4 regions of the Actinomadura miaoliensis genome follow, and region 1 is predicted to be linked to each of the others. Evidence: predicted binding sites of a transcription regulator. Region 1 holds the regulator's gene; each other region holds the start of a gene.
The links. Region 1 encodes LexA, which represses DNA repair genes until DNA is damaged. Its sites were predicted from a motif close to TCGAACANNTGTTCGA; they were not measured.
Positions count from the first base shown of each region.

Region 2: a site for LexA is predicted at 2,992-3,007, ahead of ABD811_RS01285 (alpha-ketoglutarate-dependent dioxygenase AlkB). Genes of this name have one in related genera too.
Region 3: a site for LexA is predicted at 3,718-3,733, ahead of ABD811_RS32370 (SAV_6107 family HEPN domain-containing protein). Genes of this name have one in related genera too.
Region 4: a site for LexA is predicted at 3,081-3,096, ahead of uvrA (excinuclease ABC subunit UvrA). Genes of this name have one in related genera too.

Region 1 covers NZ_BAAAZG010000018.1:234,434-240,085, forward strand. Annotated here, with positions in the region: gene ABD811_RS15745 (vitamin B12-dependent ribonucleotide reductase) at 1-557, opposite strand, end outside; gene nrdR (transcriptional regulator NrdR) at 667-1,143, opposite strand; gene ABD811_RS15755 (LysM peptidoglycan-binding domain-containing protein) at 2,059-2,475, opposite strand; gene lexA (transcriptional repressor LexA) at 2,661-3,362, shown strand; gene ABD811_RS15765 (YciI family protein) at 3,672-4,013, opposite strand; gene leuS (leucine--tRNA ligase) at 4,010-5,652, opposite strand, start outside.
Region 2 covers NZ_BAAAZG010000001.1:268,042-273,693, reverse strand. Annotated here, with positions in the region: gene ABD811_RS01300 (alpha/beta fold hydrolase) at 1-148, shown strand, start outside; gene ABD811_RS01295 (MarR family winged helix-turn-helix transcriptional regulator) at 759-1,217, shown strand; gene ABD811_RS01290 (hypothetical protein) at 1,358-1,789, opposite strand; gene ABD811_RS01285 (alpha-ketoglutarate-dependent dioxygenase AlkB) at 2,444-2,968, opposite strand; gene ABD811_RS01280 (SMI1/KNR4 family protein) at 3,233-4,429, shown strand; gene ABD811_RS01275 (hypothetical protein) at 4,618-5,073, shown strand.
Region 3 covers NZ_BAAAZG010000051.1:82,899-88,550, reverse strand. Annotated here, with positions in the region: gene bldD (transcriptional regulator BldD) at 89-583, shown strand; gene ABD811_RS32380 (hypothetical protein) at 698-886, opposite strand; gene ABD811_RS32375 (MFS transporter) at 883-2,040, opposite strand; gene ABD811_RS32370 (SAV_6107 family HEPN domain-containing protein) at 2,971-3,486, opposite strand; gene ABD811_RS32365 (L,D-transpeptidase family protein) at 3,840-4,589, opposite strand; gene ABD811_RS32360 (YbaK/EbsC family protein) at 4,655-5,128, shown strand; gene ABD811_RS32355 (arsenate reductase family protein) at 5,125-5,484, shown strand; gene ABD811_RS32350 (hypothetical protein) at 5,533-5,652, shown strand, end outside.
Region 4 covers NZ_BAAAZG010000012.1:43,325-48,976, forward strand. Annotated here, with positions in the region: gene ABD811_RS10880 (maleylpyruvate isomerase family mycothiol-dependent enzyme) at 64-819, opposite strand; gene ABD811_RS10885 (MBL fold metallo-hydrolase) at 980-1,795, shown strand; gene ABD811_RS10890 (TetR/AcrR family transcriptional regulator) at 1,779-2,366, shown strand; gene ABD811_RS10895 (GNAT family N-acetyltransferase) at 2,409-3,011, shown strand; gene uvrA (excinuclease ABC subunit UvrA) at 3,278-5,652, shown strand, end outside.

The sequences.
Region 1 (5,652 bases):
GCGCCGGAGCCGCCCTTGAAGATGATCCCCTCTTCCTTGTACCAGTCCAGGATCGACTCCATCGAGTCGTCCACCGAGAGGATGAAACAGGCGCTGACCTGCTGCGGGGACTTGGTGCCGACGTTGAACCAGACGGGGGAGTTGAAGCTGAACATCTGGTGGACCAGGGCGTGCTTCAGCTCGTGGTCGAAGATCTGGGCGTCCTCCTCCGAGGCGAAGTAGCCCTCGGCCAGGCCGGTGTCAACGTACACCTTGACCACCCGGTCGACCAGTTGCTTGAGACTGTGCTCGCGCTGGGGGGTGCCGAGGGCGCCGCGGAAGTACTTCGACGTCACGATGTTGACGGCGTTCACCGACCAGAAGTCGGGGAACTCCACCCCGCGCTGCTCGAAGTTGACGGAGCCGTCCCGCCAGTTGGTCATGACCACGTCACGACGTTCCCAGCGGATCGTGTCGTACGGATGCACGCCGGGCGTGGTGAAGATCCGCTCGACCTTGAGCCCCTTGCGGCTCCCCCTGCCGCGCCGGGCCGCCGAGCCGCTCACCGTCTCCGTCATGACCTTCCCCCTCTCGGGCCCTCCCGCCGGGCCCTGTCCAGGAATAACCCCGCCCGCCGGCCGTTTGCTCCCGGCCGCGGGCGCTCTCAACAGTCGTGAAGCCCGCCCCTCACAGGGGCCGGCCAGGCTCCCCCGAGGAACCGGCCTTGGTACGCAGTGACTCGATCTCTCTGGCGAAGTCGTCCAGCGTCTCGAAACCCCGGTACACCGAGGCGAACCGCAGGTAGGCGACCTCGTCGAGCTCGCCGAGCGGGCCGAGGATGGCCAGTCCGATCTCGTGCGAGGGGATCTCTGCCACCCCCGTCGCCCGGATCGCCTCCTCCACCCGCTGCCCGAGCTTGGCCAGCGCGTCCTCGTCGACGGGACGGCCCTGGCAGGCGCGGCGCACGCCGGCGATGATCTTCTCCCGGGAGAACGGCTCGGTGACGCCGCTGCGCTTGGCCACCATGAGGAGCACGTTCTCCTGTGTGGTGAACCGCTTGCCGCATTCCGGGCACGACCGGCGGCGCCGGATGGCCGATCCGTCGTCGGTGGAGCGGCTGTCGATCACCTTGGTGTCAGGGTTGCGGCAGAACGGGCAGTGCACGCGTTCCCTCCTCCCCTGACAGATCAAGCCACACGAGAAATCGTCACCCACAAGACACAACTTGTGGTTAATGACACCCGTGTAACTACTAGATGTTGTGGTCAACCGTAGGACGCCCGGAGGGGCAACGCAACCTGGATCACGACCCCCGTCAGTAGACCCTCGTCACACCGGGCCCGCGAACCCCGCCTCGGCGTGTCGCTTCCACCGACCCCCAAGAACCCCCACAAACCACCCAAACCCCCTTTGCCGTAAGGCTTCTCGCATCCCCCGCCGAAGCCTTCGGGCGGGAGGTCGCCTCGCACGGTGAGGCCAACCCACAAGTCCCCAAAAATCGCCACATCACTACAGCCAGCCCGCCGCGATGGATGACGGCGGGCCGGGAGCGACCGTACTCCAGCGAAGCGGGTGCGAGCGGCGGATACGGATGGATGGAGGCGACCGTGAAAACGGTGAACGAGCACGGCGGCGGCAGATCTGGCCGTGGGAGCCCTGGCCGTGTCCAGCGCGACGCCGCGCGAGCTGGGCCGACGCCCTGGCCCAGACCCGGCGGGGCAGCGGCCGCCATGGCCGTGACCGCGTGCAATACGCTGCGCGAGGCGGGCCGACGCCCTGGCCTCACACCCGGCGGGCAGCGGCTGCCATGGCCGTGACCGAGCGCACTACGCCGCGCGAGCTGGGGCGACGCCCTGGCCCAGACCCGGCGGGCGGCGGCTGTCGTGGTCGTGACCGCGTGCACTACGCCGCCCGGGTCTGGGCAGTAGCGGCTCGGCCCCTCAGGCTGGTGGGGCCGAGCCATCGGTGTTCGCCTCGCGCCCCGTCGGCAGAGCAGGGCGTACCGCTCCGGCTTGGTGGGGAGAGTGAGGCGGCTGCCGCCGCAGGAGCGCGACAGCCGCTACGGCGTGAAAGCGGAGGTTAGTCGTTGGCGGGGAGGCGCAGGCGCTGGCCTGGGCGGACGATTGTCGTGGACAGGTTGTTGAGGTCCATGATGCGGCGGACCAGCAGGTGGGTGTCGTCGCGGGGGCGTTCCCGTCGGGCGATCGTCCACAGGGAGTCGCCGTTGCCGACGACGACCGTCTTGCCCGGGCGCACGCCGGGGTCGGACGCGTCGGGGCCGCCGGCGCCCGCGCGGGCCGTCGCGGTCAGCCACAACGCGACCAGGAGCGGCACCGCCAGCAGGCCGATCATCACGATGCGGCCGCGCCGCGTCAGCCGCAGATCGTCCCACGCGCCCTCCGCCGGAGCCCCCAGGGGCGGCGGTGCGTGCTGGATGTGTGTGGTGAGGGCCGGAGCTTCGGCCGTTATGCAGTGTGGGTGGAGCGAACCCGCCATCTCGGTCCCCTTCGTGACCGACAGCCGATCTTCGAATGCATATTCGATCGAACGTCTGTACGATGTTGTACCGCAGCCCCCCGAGAAACGCGAGTACATTCTTCGAACAATTGTTTGATCATTGCAGCCGGACGCGATAACGTTCGGCAAGGAGTGACGGAGCGAGCGTCGGGAGGCGACGAGCGATGACCAAGGTCCGGGAGCTGCCCGACGGCCCCATGGACGAGGCGGGCCTGACCCAGCGGCAGCGCATGGTGCTGGAGGTGATCCGCGACTCGGTGCAGCGTCGCGGCTACCCGCCCTCGATGCGCGAGATCGGCGAGGCCGTCGGCCTGACCAGCACCTCCAGCGTGTCGCACCAGCTGCGCGCGCTGCAGCGCAAGGGATACCTGCGCCGCGACCCCAACCGGCCGCGCGCCGTCGAGGTGCGGGTCCCGGGCGCCACGCCGGTGCGCACCGACACCGAGAACTTCGACGCGCCCGGCGCCGGCCAGGACACCGCGCCGCGTCCCGCCCCCGCCTACGTGCCGCTGGTGGGACGGATCGCCGCCGGTGGGCCGATCCTGGCCGAGGAGGCCGTCGAGGACGTGTTCACCCTGCCCAAGCAGCTCGTCGGCGAGGGCACCCACTTCCTGCTGAAGGTCACCGGCGACTCGATGATCGACGCGGCGATCGCCGACGGCGACTGGGTCGTGGTGCGCCAGCAGCCGGTGGCCGAGCAGGGCGACATCGTCGCCGCGATGATCGACGGCGAGGCCACCGTCAAGACATTCAAGCGCCGCGACGGTCACATCTGGCTGGTCCCCCAGAACCCGGCCTACGAGCCGATCCCCGGCGACGAGGCGTCCATCCTGGGCCGCGTCGTCGCCGTCCTGCGCAAGATGTGACGTCCCGGCCCGGCGCGGCCAGGTCACTCCCGCGCGCCCGTCACCGGCCCCCAGGGCGGTGGCGGGCGTTCGCATGCGCCCCGCGCTGTGCGCAGGAGGCGTCATCTCGACAACCGCGTGCGGACGCACTCGTCTCCACCCATTCCAGTTCCAGCTCGTCCACGAGCGCCGCTCGGCGCCCGCGCCCAGGCGCGCCTGCCAGGCCAGGCCGAGACACGGCCGCGGCGGTGGTTCTCCGCTCGCGGCCGTCAGGCTCGGATTCGGGCCCGCCGGTGCCTGGACCGCGGGCTGCGCGGCCGATGCGCCGCGTCAGCCGGGCGGCTCTCCCGGGGCGCGGACGCGGGACGGGCCGACGCCGGCCAGTCCCGCCAGGGCCGGATGGACCCGGCCCACATCGACTGTAATGATCTCGTACTCGGCCACGCCCGCGCAGACGAACGGGTCATTCTCGGCGATCTTTTCGATCTCGGCGCGGTCGGTCCCGCGCGCGATGATCGCGCCGCCGTGCTCGGACGGCACCGTCTGGCCCGAGGCCAGGAACGTGCCCGCCCGGTGGTGGCGTTCCAGGTACGCCACGTGGGCGGGCACGTGCGGCTCGACCTCGTCCTCGGTGCCGCGGTAGCGCAGCAGCAGGAGGTGCAGCGTGCTCATTTGGCGGGCACGATGTTCACGATCTTGGGCGGACGGACGATGACGCGCTGGATCCGTGCGCCGGCCAGGGCCTCGTTGACCTTGGCGGAGGCCAGCGCCAGCCGCTCCAGCTCGTCCTCGGCGATGTCGGGCGGCACCTCCAGGCGGTCGCGGACCTTGCCCGCGACCTGCACCACGCAGGTCACCGACTCGCGCACCAGCAGGGACGGGTCGGCCGCCGGCCAGCCCGCGGTCGCCACCGACGGCTCACGGCCCAGCCGCTCCCACGCCTCCTCGGCGGTGTAGGGGGCGAACAGCGACAGCAGCACCGCGATCGTCTCGGCGGCCTCCCGGACGGCCGGGTCGGCGGGGCCGGGGCCCTCGTCGATGGCGCGGCGGGTGGCGCTGACCAGCGTCATCAGCCGGGCGATCGCCACGTTGTAGCGGTGCTGCTCGATCAGCGTGGTGGCCTCGTCGATGGTGCGGTGGGTGACGCGCCGCAGGTCGACCGAGCCGGCCGCGGGGTCGGTGCCGGGTGCGGACGTCACGTCGGTGGCGATGCGGTGCACGCGCGTCAGGAACTTGGCCATGCCGGGCTGCGACACGTCGGCCCAGTCGATGTCGTCCTCGGGCGGCCCGGAGAACAGCATCGCCAGGCGCACCACGTCGACGCCCCACTGCTCGATCTGCTCGCCCAGGTCGACCATGTTGCCCAGCGACTTGGACATCGCCTTGCCGTTCAGGATCACCTGGCCCTGGTTGACCAGGCGGGTGAACGGCTCGGTGAAGTCGATCATGCCCAGGTCGTACAGCACCTTGGTGAAGAACCGGCTGTACAGCAGGTGCAGGATGGCGTGCTCGACGCCGCCGGTGTACTGGTCGACCGGCATCCACTTGCGGACCTGCTCGACGTCGAACGGCCCGTCCTCGTACGTCGGCGAGCAGTACCGGAAGTAGTACCAGGACGAGTCGACGAAGGTGTCCATGGTGTCGCTGTCGCGCTTGGCCGCGCCGCCGCACTTGGGGCACTCGACGTTGACCCAGTTCTCGGCGGCGGCCAGCGGCGAGGTGCCCTTGGGCCTCAGGTCGGCGCCGCGCAGGTCGTCGGGCAGCCGCACCGGCAGCTGGTCGTCCGGCACCGGGACCTCGCCGCAGGACGGGCAGTGCACGATCGGGATCGGGCAGCCCCAGAACCGCTGCCGGGACACCAGCCAGTCGCGCAGCCGGAAGTTGACCGCGGCCTTGCCCAGGCCCTTCTCCTCCAGGATCTCGATGATCCGGGTGATCGCGTCGGCCTTGTTCAGCCCGTCGATGGGGCCGGAGTTGACGATGCGCCCATCGCCCGTGGTGGCCACGCCGGTCTCGGCCGGGTCGGGCTGGCCGGTCTCGACCACCACGCGCACCGGCAGCCCGAACTTCAGCGCGAAGTCCAGGTCGCGCTGGTCGTGCGCGGGAACGGCCATGATCGCGCCGTGGCCGTACTCGGCCAGCACGTAGTCGGACGCCCAGATCGGGATGCGCTCGCCGTTGACCGGATTGATCGCGTACCGGCCCAGGAACACGCCGGTCTTCTCGCGCTCGGTGGACAGCCGCTCGATCTCGCTCTCGTGGGAGACCTGCTCGCGGTAGGCCTCGAACGCGGCGCGCTGCTCGGGGGCGC
Region 2 (5,652 bases), on a different contig from region 1:
GCTCTACCTGCTCGCCAGCATCCCCGACAGCCGGCTGGTGCTGCTCAACCGGTGCGGACACTGGGCGATGATCGAGCACGCGAACGAGTTCAACCGGATCGTCACGTACTTCATCTGCAACACCCCGGAAACGGGGAATGCGCGCTGATCGAGCGTTGACGCTAACGAACCCACACGCCCGCCTTCCGTGAGGAGGCATATCCAAACTCCAGTAGGAAAGCCCGCTGAACGGGATCATGTCCTACATGTAGAGGTAGTAGGGCATGATCCCTCGTCGCGCAGGGCGAACGACAGGTCGGCAGGGCGCGTGCCGCCCTGCCGTCCAGGGGCCATGCCGCAGGGGCCGGTCGCTGAACGCGACGGCACTCACGACGACTGCGCGTAGCGTCGGGTCCAGCGTCCTGTCGGTGGTTCGTGTAAAGCGGGGCGAGTCCTCCAGCAGATGTCAGGCCTTCCGCGCACCGGAATACCAGCGCGCACCTCAAAGCCGCCGCCTGGCCTGCACATCGCCGCCGTCCACGCGACACGCTCCCGCATGCCCACCAGCCCGACGACCGTCATTGATCATTGCGGCGCCGTGCCCGTCATCACTGACCGGTTCTCGATCCTCCTGCGCGTTGCGGACGCGTCGCCGCTGCCCGGCGCCGACCACGCCCGGTCAGGATTATCTGCGCAGACAAACATTTCACTATGAGCTCTGCCTGTGCAGTCAAGCTTCGTTGCCTGTACACGACGGGTGGGGCAGTAGTGTTCGGCATATGGCGACCGTGCGGTTGAGCGAGCTCGAGGACGAGGCCTGGCGAGGGTTTCTCTACGCACACGATCGGATCTGGCGTGAGATCGAGGCCGGTCTCGCACCGCTGGGCGTGAGCATGGCCGAGTACAGCGTCCTGGCCTTGCTCGGCGAGGCCGGTCGCGACGGCATGCGCATGTCCGAACTCGCCAAGCGCCGCCTGATGTCCACGGGCGGATTCACCCGGCTCGCCGACCGGCTGGAGCGCCGTGGGCTGATCGAGCGGCGGCGGTCGGCCGAGGACGGCCGCGGCTTCGAGGCGGTACTGACCCGAGAGGGGCGGGCACTCCTGCGCAAGGCCTGGAAGCAGCACCACGGCGACCTCCGGAGGCTCTTCTTCGACCGGCTCGACGAGGACGATCTGCGCCAGCTGACCACCATCTGGACACGGCTCGCCCCTGAGGACGAAGACGCCACGTCTTAAACACCCTGACTTATCGTCGACGCGGGCAGGCGGAATGAGTGACCGGCAGGGCGGTCACTACTACCACCGTGCCGGGTTCGGCTGCACGAACGCGGTCTTTGACAACCACCCGTCCTGGCCGCCGCCGGGCCGGGGGCCGGTTACTTGGCGGCTAGGGCGCGGCCGGTGCGGCGGACGGCGTCGCGGGCCTCGGCGTGTCGCTGGACGGCGAGGTCGGTCCGGGGCTGGTCGACGCCGACGAGCGTCAGTTCGCGTCCGACGACGGTCAGGTCCGCCTCCCAAAGGTCGGCGAGGACGCGTTGCAGGTAGGGAGTGGAATGGTCCCAGCCCTTGCGAGGGGGCCCGTAGCCGCCGCCGCGGACGGTGACCAGCACGGTGGGCATTTCTTCCAGGAAGCTCTGGGGGCAGGTCCGGCCGCCATTGACGTGCTGCGAGACGCCGTAGTTGTAGAGCAGGACGGCGTCGCCCAGTTCCGCTGGCCAGGGCCAGGGCCAGGGGTCCGGGGGAGCGGTCTCGGACCTGTGCGGCTTCGGAAGCCCAGCACCCCCTCTACCGGCGACCTTGCGGCCCATCCGCACGATGAGCCCGCCCGGATGAGCTGTTTCGCGACGTCCGGCACGACTTGCGCGAGCGGGTGTTTCTGGCGGCTGCTGTACGAGACCGCCGCGCGTGCCGATGAGATGTTCTCGCTGAACATGGAGAACCCGGATCTGGAGTTCCGGCGCGACCAGCGGAGCGATCGAGTACGCACCCTGGCAGACCGGCACCGCCCGGCTGCAATCTCACCTCACCGCCGGAGGCACCAGCGGGCTGCCGTTCCTCACCGACCGCCGCGCTGCACCAGCGGCCCCCGCGCCCCCGCGCCGCCCCAACATTGGCCCGCACACCGGCCGCGCTCCGAGCGCCTGTTCACGACCGCCTCTTCCGCCATCGACCCGCACCGTGCCAACTGGACGCTGCACAAGCCGCGCCACGGCGCATTCACCCACCTGACCGCCGCCGTACGCACCGCTCCTCACCTGCAGGCCAAGGCTGGCCCCCAGCTGGGCAGCCTCGCCTCCTACGTCAGCCTCGGCGAGGAAACCTCGATGCCGGATCGGTCAATCCGACGCCGAGGCAATCTTGGTGCGGGAGCGGTGACTTTCATGGACGGGCAGGTGGCCGCAGAGCCGGCGGCGATCGACGCGTCGGGCGCCCCGCCTGACCATCCTCGGCCGCGCCCGGGATCACAGGACGGTTCGCATCGTCACCGACACCCGGCGGCCACGTGGCATGCGTCCGTCCGGCCCCGGGTCGCTCTTGCGTGCGGGGATCGCGTGCCGCCAGGTGAACCGTGCCGGGCCGGTCATCACGCACAGGCTGCCGGGCACGAGCCGCACCGGTACGCGCGTCCCCTCCTCGGGGTGGGTGAACTCCATGACGCACGCCGATAGCAGGCTGACCGAGGCGACGGCCGGACCGAAGCACGGCACGCAGTCGACGTGGGCGCTGATGCCCTGCCCGGGGAGGTACTCGTTCACGATCACCTGGTCGGGCGGGCGGTCGAAGTGGCCCTCCTCATGCAGCCGGTTGGCCAGCGACACCGCCCAGGCGGGGAGCGGCGGGGCGGAGGCGCCGCCCACGCCGCGACGTCCGTAGTCATAGCGGTGCCCGTAGTGCTGTACGCGCCGCCGCAGCTGCGACGACCAGGGAGCCGTGTCGATGTCCTGGGACAGTCGCCGTTGGGCGGCGTCGTCCAGCCAGCCGGGCAAACAGAGAAGACCTGGAACCACATTCGAAAATCTATTCGACCATGGTCTGGGCCGTCCACGCCGGTGACGGCGATGACCGGGTCTTCGCCGCGGCTCGCACAGGCGCCAACCGGCATGTACCGCAGCGCACTGATCTCACGGCACACATCGGACCGGGGAATGGGGGCCCAGGGGACCGGACACTGCCCGAGCCGGAGCCGTTCGCGTTGATCAGCATCGCGACACGTGTCTTCGCGTCGCAATGCGGTGGGTCATGATTGGCGGATGCGGCGCGGCGTGGACGACTCGTGGGACGTCATCGTGGACTGGCTGCTCCGGCATTGCCCGCACGAACTGGACGCGATCGGGCCGCCGGCGGCGGAGGACGACATCCGCGAGGCGGAACGCACTGTGGGGACGGCCCTGCCAGACGATCTGGTCGCCTGGTGGCGGCGGGCCGATGGCCAGGCCGGCCTCAGCAGTCTGCTGCCGCCGTTCTACACGCCATGCTCGATCCAGATGGCCTTGGACAGCCGGAAGATACGGATGACGGTCTGGAACGGGGTGGTAGAACAGACCACTGATCCTGCGCAGTTCGCGGCGTTCGTGGAGCGGGAGAACCGGGCGTCGGCGGGCACCCCGTGCACGGGTGCCTGGCTGCCGCGTTGGTTGCCGATCGCCGGCGACGGAGGCGGCAGCGTCCTGTTCGTCGATCTTCGGCCGGGTCCAGCCCATGGCTGTGTTCGGCGGTTCTTCCGTGATGGGGGAGCTGGTGATGCGGTGTGGTGGGGCGGTGTGGCGGAGATGCTCGCCGACGTCGCCGCTGGGCTGACGCAGGAGGTCCCCGTTCACGGATATCGCGTCTGGGTCGAAGACGACGGCAGGATGTCCTGGGACAGCGCCGCACGCCGCTGGTCGACCGGTGGAAATGTGCCGGTCAACGTCGCGAGGCTACGCGAGCGGTACGCCGCCTTCGTGGCCGAGGCGCGGGCAGGCGGATTCAACGAGCCGGCGGCGGGCTCGTGGCCCGCCGACTGGATCGCCGCGCATGTGGTCCGCAGCACCGAACTGCTCCTCGCCACCACTCAGGCAGTGCTCGCCGACGACCCGGCCGGCCGCGAACAGCAGCGGGCCGCAGCGTGGGCCGCGCAAGACTGGACGCGGCATCGGGAGTTGATGGCGTCCGCCGAGCGCGCCGCCGCCGGCATCCGCTATGACAACTACGACGCGATGGCCCCGGCCACCCTCGCTCGCTATGCCGGGAGCGGGCTCGGCGTCCTCGCCGACCAGGCCGAGCAACTCGGTGCCCGTCTGTGTGATCTGGTCGAGCCGCTCAACCAAGGTCGACCGATCGCCCACGTCCGGATCGTCGACCAGGGCACCACCATCATCGATGGACCTCAGGGCTGGCTTGGAGTGCTCAACGCGTTGGAGATACGCCAATTGCCGCTGCGCACTCGTCAACTGCGTGCACTGCGCTGACCTCCACGGCATTCCAGCGACCGCCGCCGCTCGCTGAAAGCTGGATCCATGCCGACGCGCCGTCGACGATGACTCGGTGCGAGCAACTGACAAACGAACGTGGCGCCCAGTAATGGAGATCGAGACCTATGCCTCCCGACACCCCGGGGACAAACACGAGCCTCACGTACGGCCCTGAACCCACCCCGGTGAACTACCACCAGTTCCTGCTCGCCGAGTGGAGCGACGCCCCGCCGACTCCTCCTGCCGACCGCCCCGCCAACGGACTGATCACCCCTGACCCACCCTGGGGAGCGGTCATTTACACCGGCATCGCCACCGGCGCCGTCGCCGTCAGCGTCGAGCTGCGCCGGCAGGCTCCCCCACCCGGCGCTCCGTCCTGGGACGAGTGGGAGGAGGTCGCCGAGGTCACGGTGGAGGCACCCGTCGGGCAGCTGAGGGTGTACGCCCTGATGGAGGACCCGCCCGACCTCCCGCCACTCACGATTGCGGGTCCCGGAACCTACCGGGTGCGCGTGCACGCCCGCGGCCGCGACATCGCCTACGACTTGTCGCTGGTGGATGAGATCGTTGAGGACTACCTCATCCAAGTCTGGCCTGGACCGCCGGGGCCCGAAGTGATCCACAAGCAGGCCGACGTCTGAGGCGCCGGCCTGCGCCTGTCCGCCGCTCGCAAGGCTGCCCGGCTGGCCGATGAGAACCCCGGCGCCACACCGGCTGACCACTGACATCAGCTCGGCGCACGCTCTGGCGAACCACTCCCACCGGTACCCGAACCCTGGTTGCGCCGGGCGGGCGCGGCTACGGAATTGGTTACTGGGACCGGTGTTGTTTGCGCCTGCGGCGCAAATTTCGTTGTGCTTGGGTGCGGGCGCATTCGCGTGAGCGGTACTTCACTTCGGTGGTCCTGCCCGTTTTCGGGGCGGACGAAGGCGCGGCGGCACGCCTCGTTGGCGCACCTCCGGATCAGGTGCCTGTTCGGCCGGGTGGTTGTACATCTGCAGGAACGACACCGAGCAAATCTGGGGAAGCGGTCAGTCCGGTCGCCGATGCCGGGATCGCCGCGCGCACGACGTCCCCGCCGAGCCCGACCAGGAACTCTCCCGCGGCCCGTTGTTCTGGTGGTCAACCAGCCGAGACGCTCAGTAGCGCACCGGGGCCCAAGACGACATCGATGGCGCATCGAGCCACACCTGATGTCGCCCGTCAGGCAGGACCGCCAT
Region 3 (5,652 bases), on a different contig from region 1:
CCTCCGGGTCCGGGCTTCCCCCCGGGCACGAAGGAGCGCGTCCCGGGGGCCCGACATCGACGACGAAAGTGAGCCTGGGGGACCGCACATGCCGTCTGAATACGCTAAGGCTCTTGGGGCGCGCCTACGCGCCATCCGCACCCAGCAGGGCCTGTCCCTGCACGGCGTGGAGGAGAAGTCCCGCGGCCGCTGGAAGGCCGTCGTCGTGGGTTCGTACGAGCGGGGCGACCGCGCCGTCACCGTTCAGAAGCTGGCCGAGCTCGCCGATTTCTACGGCGTGCCGGTTTCCGAGTTGCTGCCCGGCGGAGCCGCGCCGAGCCCGCTCGGGCCTACACCGAAGCTCGTGATCGATCTCGAGCGTCTGCAGCAGCTTCCGAAGGACAAGGCCGGTCCCCTCGCCCGCTACGCCGCGACGATCCAGAGCCAGCGGGGCGACTACAACGGAAAGGTCCTGTCCATCCGGCAGGAGGATCTGCGGTCGCTGGCGGTGATCTACGACAAGTCGCCGTCCGAACTGACCGAGGAACTGATCGGCTGGGGCGTTCTCGACCCGGAGGCCCGGCGCGCCGTGGAGGCGTTCTGACCACCTGACCGGGAGCCCCTCGACCCGGCGTCCGGGGCCTGGTCTGCGAGACGAGCCCCTCGCCTCGCGTGCCAGGCCCCGGACGGCATCGCCCGCCGCGTCACCACCGGCGCGTCACCACCGGCGCGGCGCCGCCGCGGCGACGGCGAGCACGCCCGCCATGGCGACCGCGCTGACGGCGAAGCCGAGCGCGAAGCCCCACTCGGCGGGGAACCGACCGCCGTCCGGCACCGACGCCGTCACGATCACGGCGCTCACCTGCGTCCCCAGCGACGCCCCCACGGTGCGGAGCAGCGTGTTCACACCGGTGGCCACCCCCGTGTGCGCCGCGGGCACCGCCGCGACGACGAGATTGGCCACGGCCGCGTAAGCCAGCCCCAGCCCCACCCCCCGCACGGTCCCGCCCGCGTACAACTGCCACATGGCGTCGTGCGCCACGCTGACGAACCCCAGCCCGGCACCCGCGAGCACCCCGCCGGCCAGCAGCACCGTCCGCGACCCGACGCGCCTGTCCAGCACGCCCGCGGCGACCCCCGCCACCGACATCCCCACCGCCGACGGAAGCTGCAACACGGCCGCCTGCGTGGCGCTCCCCCGAAACCGAACCCCGTGCTTTCGGGCAGCTGCACGAGCAGCGGGAACAGAACCCCGCCGCCCATCAGCGCGAACCCCGACAGCAACGAGGCGGCGTTGGCCGTCCACACTCCCCGCAGCCGCATCAGCCGCAGGTGGACCAACGGCTCGTCCGTCCGCGCCTCCACCGCCAGCCACACGGCCGCCAGCACCACCGCGACGACGAGCAGCTCCGCGCCCAGGGTCAGCGCGGCCAGCCCCGCCGCCAGCCACGCGGCCAGCAGCACCGCCCCCCACCAGTCGATCCGTCCCGAAGGACGCCGCCGCCCCTCGGGAACGATCCACCAGGCGGCGAACCACCCCGGCACCAGCCCGCACACCGGCAACCACAGCAGCCAGCGCCACCCCAGATGGTCGATGACCGGCCCGGCCACGCACCACGACACCGCCCCGCCGACCCCCAGCATGGACGACATCAGCCCGACCGCCGAGGAGGTCCGCGCGGGCGGTGCCACCTCCCGGATGATCGTGTACGCCAGCGGGAACACGCCTCCGCCGACCCCGGCCAGCGCCCGCCCCGCCAGCATCACGGGCAGCGACGCCGCCGAGGCCGCCACCACCATGCCCGCCGTCGCCATCGCCAGCACGCCGAGCAGCACCCGCCGCGGCCCGAGCAGGTCGCCGAGCCCGCCCACCACCGGCGTGGCGACGGCCGCCGACAGGGTCATCGCCGTGAGCGCCCACGCCGCCCCCGCCGCGGTGGTGCCCAGCCCCTCCTGGATGAGCGGCAACGCGGGCGACACCACCGCCATCGACAGCGAGTACGCCATCACCCCGAGAAAGGCGAGCAACGGCACCAGCCCTCGCCCACCCCGCCCCGCCAACGCCGCCCCTCCTCCCCGACCACCCCAACCCTCTCACACCAGACAAAACCCCAAGATCCACAATCACCACCCCAACAGGACACCCCGAACACACGCACAAACCGCCCGTACAGCCCACCGACCAAAAGCCGATGCCGTGCCCACATGTCGACCGAGAACGCCCGACCAACCCGTCACCCGAGCCAGCGCGGGCCCGTCCGCTGGCGCCTCCACCATGAAGACGTGCGCCCACAAGACCACCCCGGCACCCGGCGCGCCTGCCGACGCGACGCAGCGATGGCCTGAACATGCGGGAATGACGCGCCAGGCATCCGAGCGTGGGGGCCCAGGCTGCCGCTGAGCATGCGCCATCAGCGGGCGCAGGAGAAAACACGGCAGGCAGCCAGGGAATGCCAGGCGGCGCAGCGATGGGCTGAACATGCGGGGATGACGCGCCAGGCATCCGAGCGTGGGGCCCGGGGCGCCGTTGAGCGTGCGCCATCGGCGGGCGCGGGAGGGAGCGTGGCAGGCGGCAGGGATTGGCGGCAGGCGGCGCGGTGGTGGGCTGGGTGTGCGGGGATGTCGCGCCGGGCATCTGAGGGGGCCGGGGCCGCCGTTGGTCCAGGGAGGGGAACGGCGGCCCCGGCGGGCGAGGCGGCCAGACCAGGGGAGGATGACCGCCTCGAGATGGGGGTCCGGGCGTCGCCCCATGGGACACCGCCCACGGGGCCGTGGCGGGGCCGACCGCGGGACGGCGAGCGGGCCGACTGGGCCCGGTTGGAGGTCCGCAGGGCCTCCCCGGCTGGGCACCGAGGACGGGGCTGCGGCGAAGTCGGCCGTAGCTCACCCGGGCGGTGGCTTTGGGGGCGTCTTCTGGGTGGGTGTCGAGGGTGGGGCGCGGTGGCGGAGCCGGGCGTGGGGTGGTGAGGTGTTGCCTGCTCCGGGCTCGGGTCAGCTGGCGCGGGAGTCGGGGATGGGGAGGGTGGGCTGGCTGGGGATGCCCAGGGTCTCCTCCACCAGGGAGACGAACACCTCGGCGTCGTGCAGGAGTTCGTCGGCCTCGCGCGCGGTCACGGCGCGGGGCAGTCCCGCCTCGGCGGCGGCGCGCTTGTCGGCGCCGGCGGCGAAGAAGGCGGCCCACTCGCGCAGGGCGGGCTCGGCCTCGGGGAGCAGCACCCACACGCTGCGGGGGCGGCCGCGGCGGTGGGTCTCCACGGGCTCCTTGGAGGCCAGCACCGCGGCGGCGGCGCGCAGCGCGGCCAGGTGGGCGCACACGTAGCGCACGGCGGGCGAGGTGGCCTCGGCCGCCTCGGCCAGGCCCATGCGGGCGGCCTGCAGCTGCCCGGTGGCCGTGTGGGCCGGGCGTGGGGCAGGAAGCGGGCGTGGACGTGGGCGGGGCAGGTCGCCGAACTGGGCGGAAGAGTGAACAGCGGAGTGGGCGCCCCGCGTGGTCTTCGTGACGGACATGGCCTGTCTCCTTCCGGCTCGGGCCGGCCTGGCCGGCCGGGCGGAGCGCTTCCCCTCGCTCCGCCCGGCCGTCCGTCCCGCCGGATCGCGCGCTGATCCGGCGGGACGGGCGGGGGTTCCGGGGGACGTGCCCCCGTGAACACCGCGGACCCCGGCGACACCGGCCGTCGGGCCGGCGAGCAGGGGGCCGCGCCCCGTAGCCCTGGCACGGTCCGCGAGTCCCGTACCACGTCGAACATAAGTTCGACGCATTCACAGTAAACCGTCCCCATGACGATTCGTCAACGTGTTCGAACACGGCGACGATCGCCCTGGTCAGGGCCAGTAGAGCAGGCGGGTCCGACAGTCGCGGGCTAGGCCGGACGGCGCACGTGGACGGCGACCCCGTTGGCGACGATCTTCGGGAAGTACTCGGCGATGTGCATGGGCAGCCGCACGCAGCCGTGCGAGGCCGGGTGGTCCGGCACGCTCGGCGCGCCGTGGAAGGCGATGCCGCCGTTGAAGTAGATCGGGTTGTAGAGCCGGCCCAGCGGCGCGACGCGCCAGCCGTCGATGCGGCGCTGCGTGCGGTAGTCGCCGGTCGGGGTGACGGCGTGGCGGCAGCGCTCCTTCTTGGTCTTGGGGTCGGTGGTGCAGAAGCGCTCGCCGGACCCCGCCGAGACATGCGAGATCAGCCGCAGCCTGCCGTCCTTGTAGACGACGAGGTACTGGCGCGTCAGGTCGACGTCGACACGGTCGGACTCACGCCGCTTGGTCAGCGGCTGGGGCTGCCTGGGGGCGTCCAGCGCCTTCCAGACGCCGGCGTCGACGGTGCCGTTGACCGCGAGGCGGTTGACCTTCTGGAAGGCCCACACCGCCATCTGGGTGGACGTCCCGAAGCGGCCGTCGGCGGTCCCCGGGTCGTAGTGGAGTTGCTTGAGGCGGGTCTGCAGCTGCCGTACGGCGTCGCCCTTGGACCCGAGCTTCAGCGTGGGACGCTGGGCGGGCGCGGCCGCCTGCTCGACGGTGGGGGTGGTGGCGCCTTCGGCGGCCGTCGCCGCCTGGGTCGTGAAGCCGGTCGCGACCACCGCGCCGGCCAGTACGGCTGCCATCCGTGCACGCATCCGCATACCTCCCTTCCTGGGCAAATGCACCCAAGGTACAGTTCTCGACACTCTAGAGTGCTGCCATGCATGCGAACGCCGAACGGGTGGCAAAGGCCCTGCGGGAGCGGGGCGCGACCGGAGAGATCGTCGAGCTGCCCGAACCCGCCCCCACCGCCCAGGCCGCCGCCGAGCAGCTCGGCTGCGCGGTCGGCGCGATCGCCAACAGCCTCGTCTTCGACGCCGACGGCGCCCCGCTGCTGGTGCTGACGAGCGGCGCCCACCGGGTCGACACGAGCCGGGTGGCCGCGCTGGTGGGGGCGCGCAAGGTCAGGCGGGCCACGCCGGAGTTCGTCCGGCAGGCGACGGGTCAGCCGATCGGGGGTGTCGCCCCGCTCGGGCACCCCGCCCCGATCCGTACGCTCGTGGACGTGTGGCTGGACAAGCACGACGTGGTCTGGGCGGCGGGCGGGCATCCCCACACCGTCTTCCCGACCTCGTACGAGGAACTGGTGCGCATCACCGGGGGCGACCCCGCCGACGTGGGAGTGGACGAATGACGACCGAGATCTGGCACAACCCGCGCTGCTCCAAGAGCAGGGCCGCCAAGGCCGCGCTGGACGAGGCGAGGGTCTCCTACACCGAGCGCCGTTACCTGGACGATCCGCCGACGGCCGAGGAGCTCGACGCGGTGCTCACCCGTATCGGCGCCGAGCCGTGGGACGTGGCACGCCTGAACGAGCCCGTCGCCAAGGAGCTCGACCTGAAGAACATGGAACGCGACCGCGCGCGCTGGATCGAGGTGATGGTCGCCAACCCGGTGCTGATCCAGCGGCCCATCGTGCTGACCGGCGACGGCGACGCGGTCGTGGCCCGCGACCCCGACTCGGTGCGGCGGGTACTCGACAGCGAGTGATGCCGGTGTGATTCTGGGGAACCGGACCCACGACGTTCGGGAGGGCGGATGACCGCGCAGATGCGCACCGGGCCGGCCGCGCGAAACGCCGACTTCCGCGGCATCGATCCGCCCGCGCTCAACCAGCTGCTCAAGCAGATGCAGGAGGCGGCCACGGCGATCCGGGGC
Region 4 (5,652 bases), on a different contig from region 1:
GGCGACGGCTGACCCGGCCCGGCGGGCGGCCGGCCCGGCCCCGGCGGTCGCCTCCGGGCCCGCTCAGAAACCGCTGGGAGCGTGCGGCCAGGGCGGCGGGGTGGGCAGCGGCCCGTCGGGGTGGACGGCCAGCCCCTCGCCGTCGGCGCGGCCGCACAGCCAGGCCAGCAGCACGCGCCCCGGCCCGGAGATCTCCGCCTCGCCGGAGCGGCCGAGGTCGGCGGTGTCGGCGGCCATGTCGGCGTCGGTGGCGGTCAGGCGGAACCCGGCCAGCTCGCCCCAGCCGTCGGCGGGCGAGGCGGCCAGGTCGTTCAGCGTGCTGGTCAGCGCCCACCGCACGTACGGCTCGGGCCAGTCGGCGGGGCCGTAGCCGGCCGCGAGGTCGACATGGTGCGCCTCGACCTCCCGCCAGCGCATGTACATCACGTACCAGGCGGGGAACTGCCACCCCGCCATGCCGCGCACGGTGTGCCGCCACGCCTCGTCCGGCAGCCGGCGCGCCTGGGCGGCGAACCGCGCGGACGCGTCCCGCACGTCGTCGGCGATCTCACCGGCGCCGCGTCCCGCGCCCGCCGCCAGGTCGGCGTTGCGCGCCTCCATGCTGGGGTACTGGGGGATCTCCACGCCGGTGCGCGCCCACTCCAGCAGGTTCCACAGCGAGTCGGCGTTACGGGCGATGTGGGTGCCCACGTGGCCCCGCGTCCAGCCCGGAAGCGCGGACGGGGCGCGCATGTCGTCGTCGGTGAGCCGCGACAGCGTGTCCGTGACGCGCTCGGTGCCCGCGACGATCTCGTCAAGAATCCTCGGCCAGTCCTCCACGGCGTTTCCTTCCCGCCCCCGCCACGCGACGAACGCCCCATCCTCGCCGACGCACCCCCTCCCCGACAAACCCTCCCAGATCACTTGCCGGCGGCCGCCCGATGACGCCGCGGCGGGGCCCGGCCGGATGGGCTCGGGGCATTCGGGAACAATGGCGATCATGAGGCATCCGATCTGTGTGACGTGCGGCGTGCAGTACGGGGAGCCGCGCGAGGACTGCCCGATCTGCCTGGACGAACGGCAGTACGTCGGGTGGGACGGGCAGCGGTGGACGACCCTGGAGGAGCTGCGCGCCGCCGGGCACCGCGGCCGGATCGCCGAGGAGGGGGAGGGCGTGATCGGGGTGGGCGCCGAGCCGCCCACCGCCATCGGGCAGCGCGCCCTGCTGGTGCGGACGCCGTCCGGCAACGTGCTGTGGGACATGATCACCCACATCGACGACGACCTCGTCCGCCAGGTGCGCGAGCTGGGCGGGATCTCGGCGATCGCGATCAGCCATCCGCACTACTACGGCACGATGATCGAGTGGGCGCACGCCTTCGACGCCCCCGTCCACATCCACGAGGCCGACCGGCAGTGGGTCGCGCGCCCCGACGACGCGGTGCGCTACTGGTCGGGCGACACCCTGGAGATCGCCGACGGGCTGACCCTCATCAACGCGGGCGTGCACTTCGCCGGGGGCCAGGTGATGCACTGGCGCGACGGCGAGGACGGGGAGGGCGCCCTGTTCTCCGGCGACATCCTGCAGGTCGTCCAGGACCGCCGCTGGGTCAGCTTCATGTGGTCCTACCCCAACTTCATCCCCGAGCGGCCCCGGACGATCCGCAGGGCGCTGCGGCTGCTGGAGCCCTACCACTTCGGCCGCGTGTACGGCGCCTGGTGGAAGCGCATCGTCTACACCGACGGCAAGGCGGCCGTGCAGCGCTCCTACGACCGCTACCTGGACTTCGCCCTGGACGATGACCCACCGGCCTGACGACGCCGCCGAGGCGGGACGGAGGCTGCGCGCCGACGCGCGGCGCAACCGGGCGCGCATCCTGGCCGCCGCCGAGGAGGTGTTCGCCGAGAAGGGCGAGAGCGCCTCCACCGAGGAGGTCGCGGCCCGCGCCGGGGTGGCGATCGGCACGGTGTTCCGGCACTTCCCGACCAAGCGCGACCTGCTGGCCGCGATCATGAAGGAGCTGCGGACCCGGCTGGTCGACGAGGCCGCCGCGCTGTCGGCGGACGCCGGCCCGGCCGCCGCCTTCTTCGACTACTTCGCGTTCATGGTGGAACGGGCGGCGCGGGTGCGCACCGTGCTCGGCCTGCTGGCCGCCGAGGGGATGGGCGCCGAGCCGGGCGACCAGATCCGCGACCTGGAACAGGTGGTCGGCGAGCTGCTGGAGGCCGCGCAGCGCGCCGGGGCCGTGCGCCCGGACGTCGCGCTCGACGAGGTCATGGCGATCCTCACCGCCACCTGCCAGGGCGCCCTGCACGGGGCGTGGGACGACGACCTTCGGCGCCGCACGCTGGGCATCGTCTTCGACGGCCTGCGCCCCCGCGCCTGAAAAGCGCTGGCCGCCGCGACGGGCGTCGGTCACGATGGCCTCATGCACGGATCCGCCTGGCCGCCCCCACGCCTGGAAGTCCCCGGCCTGTTACTGCGGCGCTGGTCGCAGGACGACGCCGAGCTGCTGCAGGACGCCGTCTCCGAGTCACACGAGCGGCTGCGCGAGTGGATGCCCTGGGCGAGGGAGGCGCCGTCCCTGGAGAAGCAGCGGGCCTATCTCCAGACCGCCGTGCGCACGTGGGCCGACGGAGTCGACTACGGCTACGGAATGTTCGACCCCGGGGAGACGGCCGTGCTGGGCAGCGTCGCCATGCACGCCCGCCTCGGCCCCGGCGCCCTGGAGATCGGCTACTGGGTGCACTCGGCGCACACCCGGCGCGGCCTGGCGAGCACGGCCACCGCGCTGGTCACGGACGTGGCGTTCGCCCTGCCGGGCATCGAGCGCACCGAGATCCACTGCGACCCGGCCAACATCGCCAGCGCGGGCGTCCCGCGCGTGCTCGGTTACCGTCTCGACCGCGTCCAGGACCGCGACCCCGCCCTCTTCGGGGAGCCCGGCCGCGAGATGGTCTGGGTCATGTCCCGGGACGCCTACAAAGGCAGCGAGGCGTGGCGCCGCGCCCACGCCCACCGGGTCCGCTGACCGGCGGTGACGCCTCCGCGCGTGTGGGGTGACGCCGGGCACGCCGTGGGTTCCGGTGGCGAGAGATCTTCGAACACGTGTACGGTTCGATGGTGTCGCCCGGCCCCTGGGGGACGGGCGCGGACCACAATCGGAACGGGCCGGGACCGGCACGAAATGCGGCGGCTCGACGTCGCGTTATGTTCCCGGGGGACCGCGTATCCCCTGGTTGCCCTGAGGCCATCGCGTCTCCCCATCGCGCCCAGACAAGGAACCGGAAGAACGCCGTGCATGACCGACTCATCGTGCGTGGAGCGCGCGAGCACAACCTGAAGGACGTCTCGCTGGACCTGCCGCGGGACGCCATGATCGTGTTCACCGGGCTGTCCGGGTCCGGCAAGTCGAGTCTGGCGTTCGACACGATCTTCGCCGAGGGGCAGCGCCGGTACGTGGAGTCGCTGTCGGCCTACGCGCGCCAGTTCCTGGGCCAGATGGACAAGCCCGACGTCGACTTCATCGAGGGCCTGTCCCCGGCGGTGTCCATCGACCAGAAGTCCACCAGCAAGAACCCGCGGTCCACGGTCGGCACGATCACCGAGGTCTACGACTACCTGCGGCTGCTGTACGCGCGCATCGGCCACCCGCACTGCCCGGTCTGCGGCCGCCCCATCAGCCGCCAGGCCCCCCAGCAGATCGTCGACCGGGTGCTGGAGCTGCCGGAGGGGTCCCGCTTCCAGGTGCTCGCCCCCGTCATCCGCGGCCGCAAGGGCGAGTACGTCGAGCTGTTCCGCGAGCTGCAGTCCAAGGGCTACTCCCGGGCGATGGTGGACGGGCAGATGGTCCGCCTGGACGACCCGCCCAAGCTCAAGAAGCAGGAGAAGCACGACATCTCCGTGATCGTCGACCGGCTGACGGTCAAGCAGTCGGCGCGCCAGCGGCTGGCCGACTCGGTGGAGACCGCGCTCGGCCTGGCCGGCGGCACGATCGTGCTGGACTTCGTCGACCTGCCCGAGGACGACGAGGGCCGCACCCGGATGTACTCCGAGCACCTGTACTGCCCCTACGACGACCTGTCGTTCGACGAGCTGGAGCCCCGCTCGTTCTCGTTCAACTCCCCCTACGGCGCCTGCCCGGACTGCACCGGCCTGGGCACCCGCATGGAGGTCGACCCGGAGCTGGTCGTGCCCGACCCGGCCCTCACCCTGGGCGAGGGCGCCATCCAGCCGTGGTCGAACGGGCATGTCAGCGACTACTTCCTGCGGCTGCTGTCGGCCCTGGGCGACGCCATGGGCTTCGACCTCAACACCCCGTGGGAGAAGCTCCCCGCCAAGGCGCGCAGGGCGGTCCTGAACGGCCACTCGACGCAGGTGCACGTCCGCTACAAGAACCGCTACGGCCGCACCCGCTCGTACTACACCGCCTACGAGGGCGTCATCCCCTACATCCAGCGGCGGCACTCCGAGGCCGAGAGCGACGCCACCCGCGAGCGCTTCGAGGGGTACATGCGGGAGATCCCGTGCCCGTCGTGCGGGGGAGCGCGGCTCAAGCCGTACGTGCTGGCGGTCACCATGGGCGGCAAGTCGATCGCCGAGGTCGCGGCCATGCCGATCGGCGAGTGCGCCAAGTTCCTGCTGTCGCTGGAGCTGAGCGAGCGCGAGAAGCACATCGCCGAGCGCGTCCTCAAGGAGATCAACGCGCGGCTGGGCTTCCTGCTGGACGTCGGCCTGGACTACCTCAGCCTGGACCGCGCCTCGGCCACCCTGGCCGGCGGCGAGGCGCAGCGCATCCGGCTGGCCACCCAGATCGGGTCCGGCCTGGTGGGCGTGCTGTACGTGCTGGACGAGCCGTCCATCGGCCTGCACCAGCGCGACAACCACCGGCTGCTGGAGACCCTGCTGCGGCTGCGCGACATGGGCAACACGCTGATCGTCGTGGAGCACGACGAGGACACCATCCGGGACGCCGACTGGGTGGTCGACATCGGCCCGCGCGCCGGCGAGCACGGCGGCCGCATCGTGGTGTCCGGCACGGTCGACGAGCTGCTGAACTGCGAGGAGTCCCTGACCGGCGCCTACCTGTCGGGCCGCCGCGAGATCCCCGTCCCGCGGGTGCGCCGCCCCCGGCAGAAGGGCCGCGAGATCGTCGTCAAGGGCGCCCAGCAGAACAACCTGCGGAACGTGGACGTGGCGTTCCCGCTCGGGGTGTTCACCGCCGTCACCGGCGTGTCCGGGTCCGGCAAGTCCACGCTGGTCAACGACATCCTCTACAACTCGCTGGCCAGGCAGCTGCACGGCGCCAAGACCGTGCCCGGCCGGCACCGCCGGGTCACCGGCGTCGACCAGCTCGACAAGGTGGTGCACGTCGACCAGTCGCCGATCGGCCGCACGCCCCGCTCCAACCCGGCCACCTACACCGGCGTGTTCGACCACATCCGCAAGCTGTTCGCGCAGACCACCGAGGCCAAGGTGCGCGGCTACCAGCCGGGCCGGTTCTCCTTCAACGTCAAGGGCGGCCGCTGCGAGAACTGCTCCGGCGACGGCACCATCAAGATCGAGATGAACTTCCTGCCGGACGTCTACGTGCCCTGCGAGGTGTGCCACGGCGCCCGCTACAACCGGGAGACCCTGGAGGTCCACTACAAGGGCAAGACGATCGCCGAGGT